Regions from separate parts of the Vibrio sp. 1978 genome, predicted to be linked through region 3. Evidence: predicted binding sites of a transcription regulator. Region 3 holds the regulator's gene; each other region holds the start of a gene.
The links. The regulator PurR, encoded in region 3, represses purine synthesis genes. The targets are predictions, from matches to a motif close to TNANGNAAACGTTTNCNTNA.
Positions count from the first base shown of each region.

Region 1: folD (bifunctional methylenetetrahydrofolate dehydrogenase/methenyltetrahydrofolate cyclohydrolase FolD) is a predicted target of PurR. The motif match lies at 2,470-2,489, and genes of this name have one in related genera.
Region 2: purT (formate-dependent phosphoribosylglycinamide formyltransferase) is a predicted target of PurR. The motif match lies at 1,323-1,342, and genes of this name have one in related genera.
Region 4: purE (5-(carboxyamino)imidazole ribonucleotide mutase) is a predicted target of PurR. The motif match lies at 2,167-2,186, and genes of this name have one in related genera.

Region 1 covers NZ_JAWPOP010000011.1:88,540-92,029, reverse strand. Annotated here, with positions in the region: gene R8N49_RS12765 (LysR family transcriptional regulator) at 1-14, shown strand, start outside; gene R8N49_RS12760 (NupC/NupG family nucleoside CNT transporter) at 272-1,471, shown strand; gene folD (bifunctional methylenetetrahydrofolate dehydrogenase/methenyltetrahydrofolate cyclohydrolase FolD) at 1,540-2,400, opposite strand; tRNA gene R8N49_RS12750 (tRNA-Arg) at 2,604-2,680, shown strand; gene R8N49_RS12745 (hypothetical protein) at 3,076-3,267, shown strand; gene R8N49_RS12740 (hypothetical protein) at 3,316-3,490, shown strand, end outside.
Region 2 covers NZ_JAWPOP010000003.1:58,493-61,982, forward strand. Annotated here, with positions in the region: gene cdd (cytidine deaminase) at 377-1,264, shown strand; gene purT (formate-dependent phosphoribosylglycinamide formyltransferase) at 1,408-2,583, shown strand; gene R8N49_RS04060 (thiopurine S-methyltransferase) at 2,656-3,306, opposite strand.
Region 3 covers NZ_JAWPOP010000003.1:320,455-323,944, forward strand. Annotated here, with positions in the region: gene torD (molecular chaperone TorD) at 1-220, shown strand, start outside; gene purR (HTH-type transcriptional repressor PurR) at 689-1,693, shown strand; cyclic di-GMP riboswitch class I at 1,981-2,070, shown strand; gene R8N49_RS05215 (TfoX/Sxy family DNA transformation protein) at 2,187-2,777, shown strand; gene R8N49_RS05220 (TVP38/TMEM64 family protein) at 2,892-3,490, shown strand, end outside.
Region 4 covers NZ_JAWPOP010000021.1:2,248-5,737, reverse strand. Annotated here, with positions in the region: gene R8N49_RS18145 (type I DNA topoisomerase) at 1-406, shown strand, start outside; gene R8N49_RS18140 (5-(carboxyamino)imidazole ribonucleotide synthase) at 473-1,606, opposite strand; gene purE (5-(carboxyamino)imidazole ribonucleotide mutase) at 1,611-2,096, opposite strand; gene R8N49_RS18130 (L-threonylcarbamoyladenylate synthase) at 2,296-2,853, shown strand; gene hemF (oxygen-dependent coproporphyrinogen oxidase) at 2,901-3,490, shown strand, end outside.

The DNA.
Region 1 (3,490 bases), on a different contig from region 3:
CTATTCCTAAATAACAGGATCAATGACGTTGTAGAACGACACATAAAGTGATTCACTTCACAAAAATTTTTCCTGAACCAGAAACATATTTTCCATATGGAAACAATTAAAATAAGCAAACGTTTATCTTCAATAAATTCAAGTGGTTATTTTATTGGTCAGTTATTGGTCTCTTAAACTTTTCACACTGTTAACATCCTCAACTTGCAGCATTTTGAGTCCGCTATACAATCCGGTGCCTTCCATATCCCCCTTCTGTCGGATTCATTTTATGAACTCAATTATTGGTATCGTAGCCATACTATTCCTAGCATGGCTACTTTCTACAAATAGAAAAAATATAAAGCTGAGAACGGTGTCGTTTGCGTTTGCTTTGCAGGTACTGTTTGCGTTGTTGGTTTTATATGTACCAGCAGGAAGAGATGCGCTGAATTCAGTGAGCAGTGTTGTGTCGAATTTGATCAACTATGGTCAAGAGGGCATTGCGTTTTTATTCGGTAATTTGGCGACAGGGGGCTTCACCTTTGCGATCAATGTTCTGGGTATCATCGTTTTCTTCTCCTCTCTTATCTCAGGTCTTTATCACATTGGTGTGATGCCAAAAATCATTAACTTTATCGGTGGTGGTATTCAAAAGCTGCTGGGTATCGGTCGTGCGGAGTCTTTGTCTGCAACAGCAAACATTTTTGTCGGTACCATTGAAGCACCATTGATGGTAAAGCCTTACCTAAAACACATGACTGACTCGCAGTTCTTTGCAGTTATGACAGGTGGTTTAGCGTCAGTTGCTGGCGGAACGTTGGTCGGTTACGCATCACTGGGTGTCGACCTCAACTATCTTATTGCAGCTGCATTTATGTCGGCACCTGCCGGCTTGTTGATGGCAAAAATTTTAATGCCAGAAGATACGGATAAAGCAGCAGATATCGACATTAGCCAAGTTGAAATTCCACGTGCAACCAACGTAGTAGAAGCATTAGCCGATGGTGCCATGGCGGGTGTACGCATTGCTGTATCGGTCGGTGGTACGTTACTGGCGTTTATTAGTGTCATTGCAATGCTAAACGGTATGTTAGGTTGGATAGGTGATCTGATTGGGACACCATTAAGTTTTGAGCTCATCCTAGGTTTTGTGTTTGCGCCGGTCGCTTGGTTGTTGGGTATACCATGGCAAGAAGCAACCACAGCAGGCTCGTTGATTGGTAACAAGATTGTTGTGAATGAGTTCGTCGCTTTCATCCAGCTTGCAGAAGTGAAGTCTCAACTTAGTGAACACTCACAAGCAATCGTGACGTTTGCTTTGTGTGGCTTTGCAAACATCTCAAGCATGGCGATGCTGATTGGTGGGTTGGGCTCTTTGGTACCAGAAAAGCGTGCATTTGTTTCTAAGCATGGTTTCCGTGCGATTATCGCTGGTGTCATGGCGAACTTAATGAGCGCTTCGATTGCGGGCGTGATTTTAAGTCTGTAATTGAAATAGATATCAACAATTAGCAAAAAGGCTCCTTGCGGAGCCTTTTTCGTATCTGAAGTTTTACGTTATTTGTCTGTGTGGAACTGTTCGCAAGCGAGCATCGTGTTCTCAATTAAACTTGCGACGGTCATTGGGCCAACGCCACCAGGAACAGGAGTAATAAAGCTCGCACTTTCACGTGCTTTGTCGTACTCCACGTCGCCAACTAGTTTGCCTGAGTCAAGACGGTTAATACCGACATCGACCACCACTGCGCCTTTTTTAATCCACTCACCAGGGATGAAGTTAGGCTTACCAACCGCAACCACGACAATGTCAGCTTGACGCACATGACTCTCTAGGTCTTTGGTAAAACGGTGACATGTTGTTGTTGTGCAGCCCGCAAGCAGCAGCTCAAGTGTCATTGGACGACCAACAATGTTTGATGCACCAACCACAACCGCATGTTTACCACGTAGCTCAATGTTGTAACGGTCGAGTAGGGTAATTATGCCCTTTGGTGTGCAAGAGCGAAGCTTTGGAATACGCTGCGCAAGACGACCAACGTTGTAAGGATGGAAGCCATCCACGTCCTTCTCTGGGTGAATGCGCTCTAAAACATGTGTTGTGTCTATGCCCGCAGGAAGGGGTAATTGCACTAGAATGCCGTCAATTTCATCATCGTTGTTTAATTCATCAATCAGAGCTAGTAACTCTTCTTCTGAGCTAGACGCAGGAAGGTCAAAAGACTTAGAAACAAACCCAACTTCTTCACATGCGCGGCGTTTGCTACCGACATAAACCTGAGAAGCAGGATCTTCACCAACTAGAACCACTGCTAAACCAGGAGCACGTAGCCCAGCTTCAACACGTGCTTTAACACGTGCAGCCACTTCGGATCGAACAGTTTGGGAAATGAGAGTTCCGTCTATACTTTGAGCAGTCATGACTTTCCTTATAAATTAAGAAGGCAGATTATCTGCAGCGCATTGTCGCAGAATTTCTTATTAACATCCATACGCAAACGTTTGCTTTGTGGTGTTTTTGAACATTAAGCGTTTTAATGGACTTTTTTTAGGCATTCAGATCAGAATGTTATGAAAACCCGTTGATTTACCCGTTTGAACTCGTATAATCCTGTCCCTGTAGCGCGCCCTTAGCTCAGCTGGATAGAGCACGTCCCTTCTAAGGATGTGGTCATAGGTTCGAATCCTATAGGGCGTGCCATATTCTATAAGGCCTGACAGCTTATTAAGTTGTCAGGCCTTTGTCGTTTTGGGTGTTTATAGTCGGCTAAGTAGTCGGTTAAGCTTGTAGCTTAATGTAATCATCTGTAATGAATACATAAGTTCGCTTGCTTCTCGCGGCTAGGTATTTGAAACTCAACATGCAAATCATCCCCTTTTCAAACATACACTTCATAAAGAAGCCTAATAGGACTTGTGTTTGGGTATAGAGTCTTGGGTTCCTTCGAGTCTGGTTACTACAGAAGAAGCAATGTCTCGAATTGACACAATGAGAAACACTGTTTTCAAGAAAATGTCGACATTGTCGGATAAATGTACAATTATTAACTTACTTGTATCGTGCTAGCCTTTTGATTTTGATGCACTGGAGAAATTATGGCCAAGACTAAACAAGATGTTCTTAGAGAACGTTATGAAGAGTTTCAAGCGCGTAAAAGGACAACTAAAGGTATTAAGTATGAGCTGGTTGATGGTGATGTGCTTCGTCTAGATACAGCTTCTGTCAAGCGCAATCAAGTTGTTAAGGCACAGATTGCTGCATCCAAAAATGTACCTTTAGAGGCTTGAGTTAAATGCCATACCATTAGGTGTGGCATTTCTAATTAGAGAGTAGGGATGATTAAGCCAACTGTATTGTTTTTATTGATACTCGGAATATCAGGATATTTCTTTCTTAATGGCCTATCTAAGTACCATTTCAAATTAAAACGAACTATTGGTTATCATACTTTTTTCGAGTCAACAGCCTTTGGTTTGCTCTTATTTGTATTCGCTTCTGTTATCCATATTA
Region 2 (3,490 bases), 260 kb from region 3:
CCTTACCCTTTTCAAAACCCTATCTTATCTATCAACCTCACCCAGTAATATCGTGAAGGGACTTGATCGAGATATACATTCATAGCATTAGCATTCTAGGTGCTACCACTCGCTCTAGATTACGTAGGTATAAAGTAGCATAGCGGTAAAAGTCGCGTTAGTAACATACTCCTGCTCCTTGGTCATATGAATATATACTGATATGGTTAATTGTGAGACGGAGATAACGCTTCACACCTGTGCAATCGAATACATGTGTGAGCTCACTCTAATTATGTAACAGAATTATCAATTGCATTATTTATCGTGATCTAACGCACGGAACATTTCTATCTTTCACATAGAATAACTGTCCATGCAATAACAAGGATTCAACATGAAAAGTCGCATTGAACAGGCGCTAGCAGGCGCTCCAGAAGCACTTTCCAAACAACTTGCTCCTATCATCCAAGCTGATGATTTTGATGCTACGCTTTCAGTTCAACAATTTGAGCAGTTGCTTTCAGCTACCGGTCTATCAGACAAAGAGCTTCGTGTTGCGCTACTTCCTTTTGCCGCAGCGTACTCCTATGCTCCCCTTTCTGACTTTTATGTCGGCGCTATCGTTCGTGGTCTTTCAGGTCGCCTTTACTTCGGTGCCAACATGGAATTCTTTGGTGTACAGTTGGGTCAAACGGTTCACGCAGAGCAGTCTGCGATTAGCCATGCTTGGATGAAAGGCGAACGTGGTGTTAAGGATATCACTATCAACTTCAGCCCATGTGGTCACTGCCGCCAGTTCATGAATGAGTTATCTACCGCAAACGAGCTTAAAATCCAGCTCCCAGAACGCGAAGAAAAGTCACTTCATGAATACCTGCCTGAAGCCTTTGGACCAAACGATCTCGGTATCGAGTCCGGCTTAATGGCAGAAGTTAAACACCAGTTCTCATGTGATGATGAAGACGCACTCATCCAAAGTGCAGTTGAAGCGATGAACATGAGCCACTCACCATACACCAACAACTTGAGTGGTTTAGCATTAGAGATGACTAGCGGCCGTGTATTCCAAGGCGCTTATGCAGAAAATGCAGCGTTCAATCCTAGCTTGCCGCCGTTACAAGTTGCGCTAATCCAAGTTTTACTTGCGGGTGAAACCTTTGACAGCATCAAAGCCGCTGCATTGGTAGAGAACTCAGAAGGTAAGATCAGTCATTTAGCCGATACGCAATCAACGTTGGAAGCGTTGAATCCAGATATTCCGCTTAGTTTTGTCAACGTATAAACGACAAATTCAACAAAAAGCTCTACAACATGTAGAGCTTTTTTATTACCTAAAAACCAAAAGCAAACGTTTGCTTTGTCATAAAACTTCAGTATGATCTCCTGCAATTTCTGTCTCATCACTCTATTTTGTAAGGGAACACTATGTTTGGCACTGCAACTAGCGCAAATGCTACCCGTGTATTACTTTTAGGCTCTGGCGAACTCGGTAAAGAAGTCGCCATTGAATGCCAGAGACTTGGTTTAGAAGTGATTGCTTGTGATCGCTATGCCAATGCTCCAGCGATGCAAGTCGCTCACCGTAGTTATGTTATCGACATGTTAGATGGAAACGCCTTAGAAGAAGTTATTACGAAGGAACAACCTACTTACGTCGTACCAGAAATTGAAGCCATCGCAACCGGCAAACTGGTAGAGCTTGAAGAGAAAGGACTGAATGTTGTTCCAACCGCTAAGGCAACCAGGCTAACAATGAATCGTGAAGGTATCCGACGTTTGGCAGCAGAAGAACTGGAATTGACGACTTCACCTTATCGTTTTGCAGATAACTTTGAAGACTTCAAAGCCGCGGTTGAGCATGTGGGTCTTCCGTGCGTGGTGAAGCCTGTGATGAGCTCTTCAGGTAAAGGGCAAAGTGTTATCAAGACCGAAGACGACGTTACAAAAGCATGGGATTACGCTCAGGAAGGCGGACGTACGGGTGCAGGTCGCGTTATCGTGGAAGGTTTTATCGACTTCGATTACGAAATAACTTTATTGACCATCAGAGCCGTTGACGGTGTGCATTTCTGTGCTCCAATTGGTCATCGTCAGGAAGATGGCGACTACCGCGAATCATGGCAACCGCAAGCTATGTCAGAAAACGCAGTAAAAGCAGCTGAATACACGGCTGAGAAAGTGGTAAACGCGCTCGGTGGCTACGGCATCTTTGGTGTAGAGCTGTTTGTCAAAGGCGATAAAGTCATTTTCAATGAGGTCTCTCCTCGCCCTCACGATACGGGTATGGTTACAATGATTTCGCAGGAAATGTCTGAGTTTGCTCTCCACGTGCGCGCGTTTACCGGAATGCCAATTAATAATATTGTGCAATATGGCCCATCTGCGTCTGCTGTTATTCTTGGACAAGGGACTTCCACAAACATTCGCTTTGAAAACCTAAGCAAAGCTTTAGCTCAACCTCAAACACAAGTTCGTCTATTCGGTAAGCCAGAAATCGATGGTCGCCGCCGTTTAGGTGTTGTCCTTACGCGACGAAAAACCACCGAAGAAGCCGTTCAAGATGCTGTTGAAAGTGCTTCAAAAGTGAATATCATTTATTAAATACGAACCACTCATACAAAAATAGCGCAGCTCAAATTGCTGCGCTATTTCGTGTTCCAAACCGAAGAGAGCCTATTCACTCTCGATTAAGTACACTTCTTCAGAGAAGCGACTTAAGCCTTTTTTCGCAATTTTAGGATGATTCTCGTCAGCTTCATCTACGTTCAAACAAGTAACTTTGTAACCTGAAAATAACTGCTCAATCTCTTCGACCGGCACGCTAAATGGAGGCCCCGCCATCTCTTCTTGAGGATAGTTGAGTGTAACAAGCAAAATACGACCGCCTGGGTTCAAAAGTTGCTTGAGACGCTCTACATACTCCTCTCGCATATCTTGCGGTAAAGCAACCAACGCGGCGCGATCATAAATGATATCGGCTTGAGATACTGGTGCAGTGAAAAAGTCCCCAGTATAAATAGAGAGCTCATCAAATTGATAAAGCTCGTGCATGCCATTAAGAGGCGTTACCGTTGGCGTGTAAAAATGTTCAGCAAAAAAGGCACGCACAGCAATATGGCTTAGCTCAACGCCTTCAACCGAATCATGCTTCATCGCTAGCCAAATCAAGTCTTCTGACTTTCCACATAAAGGAACTAACACTTTATCTTCACGCTTTGGATTAGTGTGTTTCCAATATACTGGTAATAGCGGGTTTACATCTTCCAAGTGAAATCCGATTTGATTGCTGGCCCATTTGTTATGCCAAAATTCTTGGTCTCTCATTTTACTTTCTACTTGTCGGCTGTTTTCATTTTGAGAGGTAAGACTAACGTTTTTTTTCAATTTGTCTATGCCGTTCATCTTTGGTTAATACTGCGGTGATAGGATGTAATCGGTCTCATAGGAGACGCGCCTTTATCTGATAATCAGAATAAAGAAAAGAGAATGGTGATCTAACGCACGATTC
Region 3 (3,490 bases):
CGGGAACATGATTATCCGCTCAAACGAGCTTGAACAAGAAAAACACATGGAAGAAGCCTTCGTTAAACAAAACGACTTTATCCAGCAACAATTGATGTCTTGGTTACCTCAGTTTTCAGACAAATGTAAAAAATTCGACGAATTTGGATTTTACTCGAGTGTCGCGAAACTATTAGTTGCATTTTGTAAACTAGACAGCGCCTACCTTCTTGGTGAATAATTGCCGCCTATTTTTAGGGAGCCTGCCTATCGGGCTTCCTGTATGCCTGAAAGTGACCAATTGTAAGTAACTTGGGTATAATATTCGTTTGCCTTAACTTAGCGCAAAGACGCTTGGTTATTTAGCAGTCAAAATGTGACTTCAAATACACAAATCTCTTGCTGAAAACATTGCTAGTCAGTCCACATAGGGCTAAAATGTGAGCGCAAACGATTAAATATGATTTATATGTAAACCGCTGAAATATAGCGGTTTTTGTGTTTTCTTAACAGGTTGATGGCAATTTCTCATCAGATAGAAAAAAGATAAAATTCATCGACCGATGCTGCTACGCACCCTTTTGTCGCACTTGGATCAACCGCTGCCGAGACACTTAGCGCCAATTTTAGATTGCTAGGTGTGAAACCATTAGAGCATCAGGTACATCCAATACGACATATTTCAGTAGCTCGATACAGGACACCATTTATGGCCACGATAAAAGACGTTGCTCGCTTAGCCGGCGTTTCCACTACGACAGTTTCGCACGTTATCAATAAAACGCGTTTCGTTGCAGAAGCAACGCAAGAAAAAGTAATGAAAGCCGTTGACGAGCTGAATTACGCGCCAAGTGCCGTTGCACGCAGCCTAAAATGCAACTCAACTCGTACGATTGGCATGTTAGTAACTCAATCAACTAACCTATTTTTCTCAGAAGTGATTGATGGCGTTGAGAGCTACTGTTACCGCCAAGGCTATACTCTGATTTTATGTAACACAGGCGGGATTTACGAAAAACAACGCGATTACATTCGTATGCTGGCTGAAAAGCGCGTTGATGGCATCCTAGTGATGTGTTCTGACTTAACCGAAGAACTAAAAGAGATGCTTGACCGTCATGCGGACATTCCTAAAGTGGTCATGGATTGGGGCCCAGAGAGCTCACAAGCAGACAAGATCATGGATAACTCAGAAGAAGGTGGCTACATTGCAACCAAACATCTGATTGACAATGGCCATACGGATATCGCTTGTCTAAGCGGTCATTTTGAAAAGCTTGCTTGCCAAGAGCGCATTGCAGGTTTCCGTCGCGCAATGAGCGAAGCGAACCTAGCTGTAAATGAAGACTGGATCCTTGAAGGTAACTTTGAATGTGATACGGCCGTATTAGTTGCAGATAAAATTACCGCAATGGACAAGCGCCCGACGGCGGTATTCTGTTTTAACGACACAATGGCTCTAGGCCTAATGAGCCGCTTGCAACAAAACGGGATCAAAATTCCTGAAGATATTTCAGTGATCGGCTACGACAACATCGAGCTTGCAGAATACTTCTCTCCACCGCTAACGACTATCCACCAACCTAAACGTCGTGTTGGTAAAAATGCATTCGAAATTCTACTTGAGCGTATCAAAGATAAAGAACACGAAAAACGAATTTTCGAAATGCAACCTGAGCTTGTAATTCGAAATACTGTGAAAAAAATGAACTAAATTTTACTGTATTTAACCGTGTTAAATAAGCGCTCTACAGGGGCGCTTATTTTTTTGGAAAAATTAAGCATTCTCTAATACTTCACACCGCTCTAATAACAATTGACTAACGTTAACTCCCTGTTTTATATAAATGTAATATATATTAAGAACTCCTTTTCAAAGGCCAATTTGCACCTTTCCATATGCAAAATAGAGCATTCAATCTATCATTTTTATTGAACCAAAATCACATTTTTAACGCTAAACCGTGATGTTAATTCAATATAAGAAGTATGCTCATTGTGTCACGCACAGGGCAAACCATTCGAAAGAGTGGGACGCAAAGCCTCCGGCCTGAACCATATTACGATATGGAAGGTAGCGGGGTTACCGATGGCAAGTGTGTAAGCAATGACTTTACTCTGTAATGACATTGTTTTTACGCATGTTTGCTACTCTCTCGGACCTGACTTTTGGTGGCGTAATATTAATTACACCGAGATAACAAAACATGGATAAACCGATACTCAAAGACTCTATGAAGCTATTTGAGGCACTTGGTAATATCAAGTCGCGCTCAATGTTTGGTGGCTTCGGACTATTCGCTGATGAAACAATGTTTGCACTAGTGGTAAACAATCAGCTTCATATCAGAGCAGACCAAAAAACTTCATCTGACTTCGAGAAACAAGGGCTAAAGCCTTACGTTTATAAAAAACGTGGCTTCCCAGTCGTTACAAAGTACTACGCTATTTCCAGCGATTTATGGGAATCAAGCGAACGCTTAATCGAAGTAGCGAATCAATCATTGAAAAAGGCAAAGCTTGAGAAAGAACAGCAAGCAAGTACAAAGCCTAACCGTTTGAAAGATTTGCCTAACTTACGACTGGCTACCGAGCGCATGCTAAAAAAAGCCGGCATCGAATCCGTAGAGAAGCTTGAAGAGGAAGGTGCGCTTAACGCCTATAAAGCGATAAGAGATACGCACTCTGCAACCGTCAACATTGAGTTGCTATGGGCACTAGAAGGTGCTATCAACGGCACTCATTGGAGTGTGGTACCTCAAGCTCGCCGAGATGAGTTGATGAACGGCCTCCAATAAAAGTCGGCCTAAAAACTATCTTGTAAAACCGCAGTCTAATCTGCGGTTTTTTTGTGAAATTTTTTCGGTTTTCCTACTGTCTTATTACATATATCCCAAATTGGAATCAAAATTATGAATAAGAAACTGATATTAGGTCTCATCCTACTAGCGGCTATCGTCTTTTTAGGTATTAACTTTGGCCAGTATTTAACCTTAGAGAATGCAAAAGCCCAACAAGAAGCACTAACTACATACATCGATCAGAATTTTGTATTCTCGGCTGCGATTTACTTTTTTACCTACATTGCAATTACCGCTTTTTCTATCCCAGGAGCGGCAGTAGTCACCTTACTTGGTGCAGCCTTATTTGGTTTTTGGACAAGCTTGCTACTTGTTTCTTTCGCTAGCACTATGGGGGCAACACTGGCCTTCTTGAGCAGCCGATACTTATTGCGTGACTGGGTACAAAACAAATTCGGAAATAAACTCAACGCAATTAATCAAGGTGTTGAAAAAGACGGAGCTTTTTATCTATTTTCCTTGCGTCTAATCCCTGTATTCCCTTTCTTTCTAATCAACTTACTGATGGGCTTAACACCGATGTCTATAGGTAGATTTTATCTCACTAGCCAAATAGGTATGCTGCCAGGCACAGCCGTATATCTGAATGCAGGTACTCAATTAGCAACAATTGAAAGCCTATCGGGCATTGTTTCACCCGCAGTATTAGC
Region 4 (3,490 bases), on a different contig from region 3:
CAGCAATGATGGTCACATCGTGAAAGAGTTGGGTGTGCCTTGTCCTGAGTGTGGCAATGAGTTGGTTCTCCGCCAAGGGCGCTACGGTATGTTCGTTGGTTGTAGCCATTACCCGGCTTGTCATCATATTGAGTCGATTAATCAACCAGAGCCAGAGGCGCAGTCACAAGAGCAACACGCTTGCCCTGAATGTGGCAAAGGACATTTGGTTGAGCGTAAAACCCGATTTGGCAAAACATTCTACGCGTGTGACAACTACCCTAAATGCAAATTTGCTGTGAACCTTGCTCCGGTCAAGGGGCGATGCGAAGAATGTGGTTTTACTTTGTTGGTGGAGAAGAAACTCGCCAGTGGTGTGAAATTGCAATGTGCCAACCGTAAGTGCCAGCACACCCAACAAGGGTAAATACATCAAAGGAATTAAAAAGGGTCGCATCGTGCGACCCTTTTTTTATTTTTTTGCTGCCAAACGTTAGTGTTGAGGCTGTTTAGCGAACGCTTGCACGGCTGGGAAAGCTATTGGGTCTAAGATGTCTGCCAGAGCGCACAACCTACGGTGCAATTCTCCTGGGTAGTCGCCACACACGTTGATGTGTCCCATCTTGCGACCTGCACGTTTCTCTTTGCCATACCAATGAATGTGGCAACCATCCATTAATAACAATGCTTCTGGTAGTGTGTCTTCACCAAGAATATTAATCATTGAGGTTTCACGAACCAATTTCGTACTGCCTAATGGTAAGCCGCACACTGCGCGCAGATGGTTTTCAAACTGACACGTTTCTGCACCTTGCTGTGTCCAGTGACCAGAGTTGTGCACGCGTGGAGCAATCTCATTCACTAAAAGTGCCCCATCGACATCAAAGAACTCAAGCGCTAATACGCCAACGTAATCTAGGCTATCTGCGACTGCCGTGAACATTTGCTTTGCTTGTTCCTGTAACCCTGGCGCATCAATCGCAGTAGAAAGACTCAATACACCGTTGGTGTGGACGTTCTCTGCCAGAGGATACACTTCCACACTGCCATCTTTGCTTCGAGCACCAACCAGTGATACTTCGCGGTTAAAAGGAACAAACTCTTCAGCAACAATCGCTTGAGTTGGTGTTGCCGCGATGCACTCCGACATCTCAGTCCAAATGTCGTCGACTTGAGAAGCTTCTTTTAAGCGCCATTGGCCTTTACCATCGTAACCACCTAATGCACTTTTCAGAACCATTGGCATACCAACGTGTTCAATTGCGCGGTCAAAGTCTTCACGAGTTTCAATGACGTAGTATTTCGCGTTGCGCACGCCGGCATCATCAAGCAGTGCTTTTTCAATACGGCGATCACCACCTGCTTTGATGGCTTGCGTACTTGGTAGGAACTTGCCGCTCGCTTCGCAAACCTTGAGCACGTCATGTGGAATATGCTCGAACTCGGCAGTAATCACATCAACTTGCGTAATCGCATTTTCCAAGCCATGGCCAAGTACCTGTTGAGTTAAAGGGTGAACGACATCACCGCTGCTGACATCGTAAGCTGAAATTTGAATATTCAGTGGCGCACCAGCCAGAGACATCATACGAGCCAACTGACCCGCACCAAGAACCAGTACATGCATCTGATTAATCCTCTGCAGGGTTTGGATTTGCGAGAACTGTTTCCGTTTGCTCATTACGGAATGCTTCTACCTTCGCCATGATGTTTTCATCATGAGTGCCTAGGATTTGCGCAGCTAGGATACCGGCGTTTGCTGCGCCCGCTTCGCCAATCGCCAATGTACCAACCGCAATTCCCTTTGGCATCTGTACAATAGAAAGCAGTGAATCCATACCTTTCAGTGCACGAGACTGAACGGGAACCCCAAGCACTGGCAAACTAGTAAACGCCGCCGCCATACCTGGTAGGTGGGCTGCACCACCTGCGCCTGCGATGATAACTTTGATGCCGCGTTCTTTTGCGCCACTAGCGTAGTCAGCCAGTAATTGAGGAGTTCGGTGTGCTGACACGACTTTTGTTTCGTAAGGCACGCCAAATTGATCTAGCATGTCCGCTGCTAGTTTCATGGTTGGCCAATCGGATTTAGAACCCATGATGATACCGACTTTCATCTCAAACTCCTTTAAGCTGCAAAAATTAGGTGAGCTATAAATTTGTGCGCATTATACGGGGATTTTTATCTCAAGCAAACGTTTGCTTCTTGTTGTTGGCGCTATTGATACATTTTATAAAAAAATTGCTTTAGTGTCTGAGAATGAATATTTGTACACTTAGTGAAAACAACACAGTCAAACAAATAGGAAGTAATCGGTGGATAACTTTGAACAAGTGCTCAACGCACTCAAGCAAGGCGAAGTGATTGCCTATCCAACAGAAGGGGTTTTTGGTGTCGGATGTGATCCAGATAACCCAGAAGCAATTCAAAAGCTATTAGAGCTCAAGCAGCGTCCGGTAGAAAAAGGGCTGATTCTCATCGCGGCAAGTTATGATCAGCTCTTGCCTTATATTGATGAATCTCAGTTGACTGAAGAACAATTACAGACTGTTCATGCCACTTGGCCAGGCCCATACACTTGGATCATGCCAGCGAGCGATAAAGTATCCAACTGGGTTTCAGGGCAGTTTGATTCAATTGCGGTTCGTGTGACTGATCATCCTTTGGTGCAAAAAATATGTAATGCATTCGGAAAGCCGTTAACCTCTACCAGCGCGAATCTTTCCGGCTTACCACCGTGTATGACCACGGAAGAAGTCGAAGAGCAGTTGGGTGATAAGCTGGTCGCCATTCTTCGTGGCGAGACCAGCGGTCGTGATAAACCCAGCGAGATTCGTGACGCCAAAACTTCACAAATATTAAGACAGGGTTAACCCTGCTAACCAGCCATCATTAGGTTTCACGTAATAGGTAATAACGTATGTCAGCGATCGATAAGCACGCCGTAAAGCAGTTCTTGATGTCACTTCAGGACTCCATTTGTCAGCAGTTAGAACAAGAAGATGGAAAGGCCGTCTTTGTCGAGGATGCATGGCATCGTGAACCGGGCGAACGTCTTGGTGGCGGTGGGCGCTCACGTGTTATGCGTGATGGCCTTGTTTTCGAGCAGGGAGGCGTGAACTTCTCGCATGTGGAAGGGAAAGAAATGCCAGCATCTGCGACAGCGCATCGTCCAGAGCTAGCGGGTCGTCGTTTTGAAGCGATGGGTGTTTCTTTGGTTATTCACCCTAAAAACCCTTATGTACCGACTTCACACGCCAATGTTCGCTTCTTTATTGCAGAAAAAGATGGCGAAGACCCAATTTGGTGGTTTGGTGGTGGTTTTGACCTAACGCCGTTCTATCCATTTGAAGAAGATTGCCAATCATGGCACGATACTGCAAAACTGCTTTGTGCGCCATTTGGTGACGATGTTTACCAAGAGCATAAAGCATGGTGTGACAAATACTTCTTCCTACCACATCGTAATGAAACTCGCGGTGTTGGCGGTTTGTTCTTTGATGATCTAAA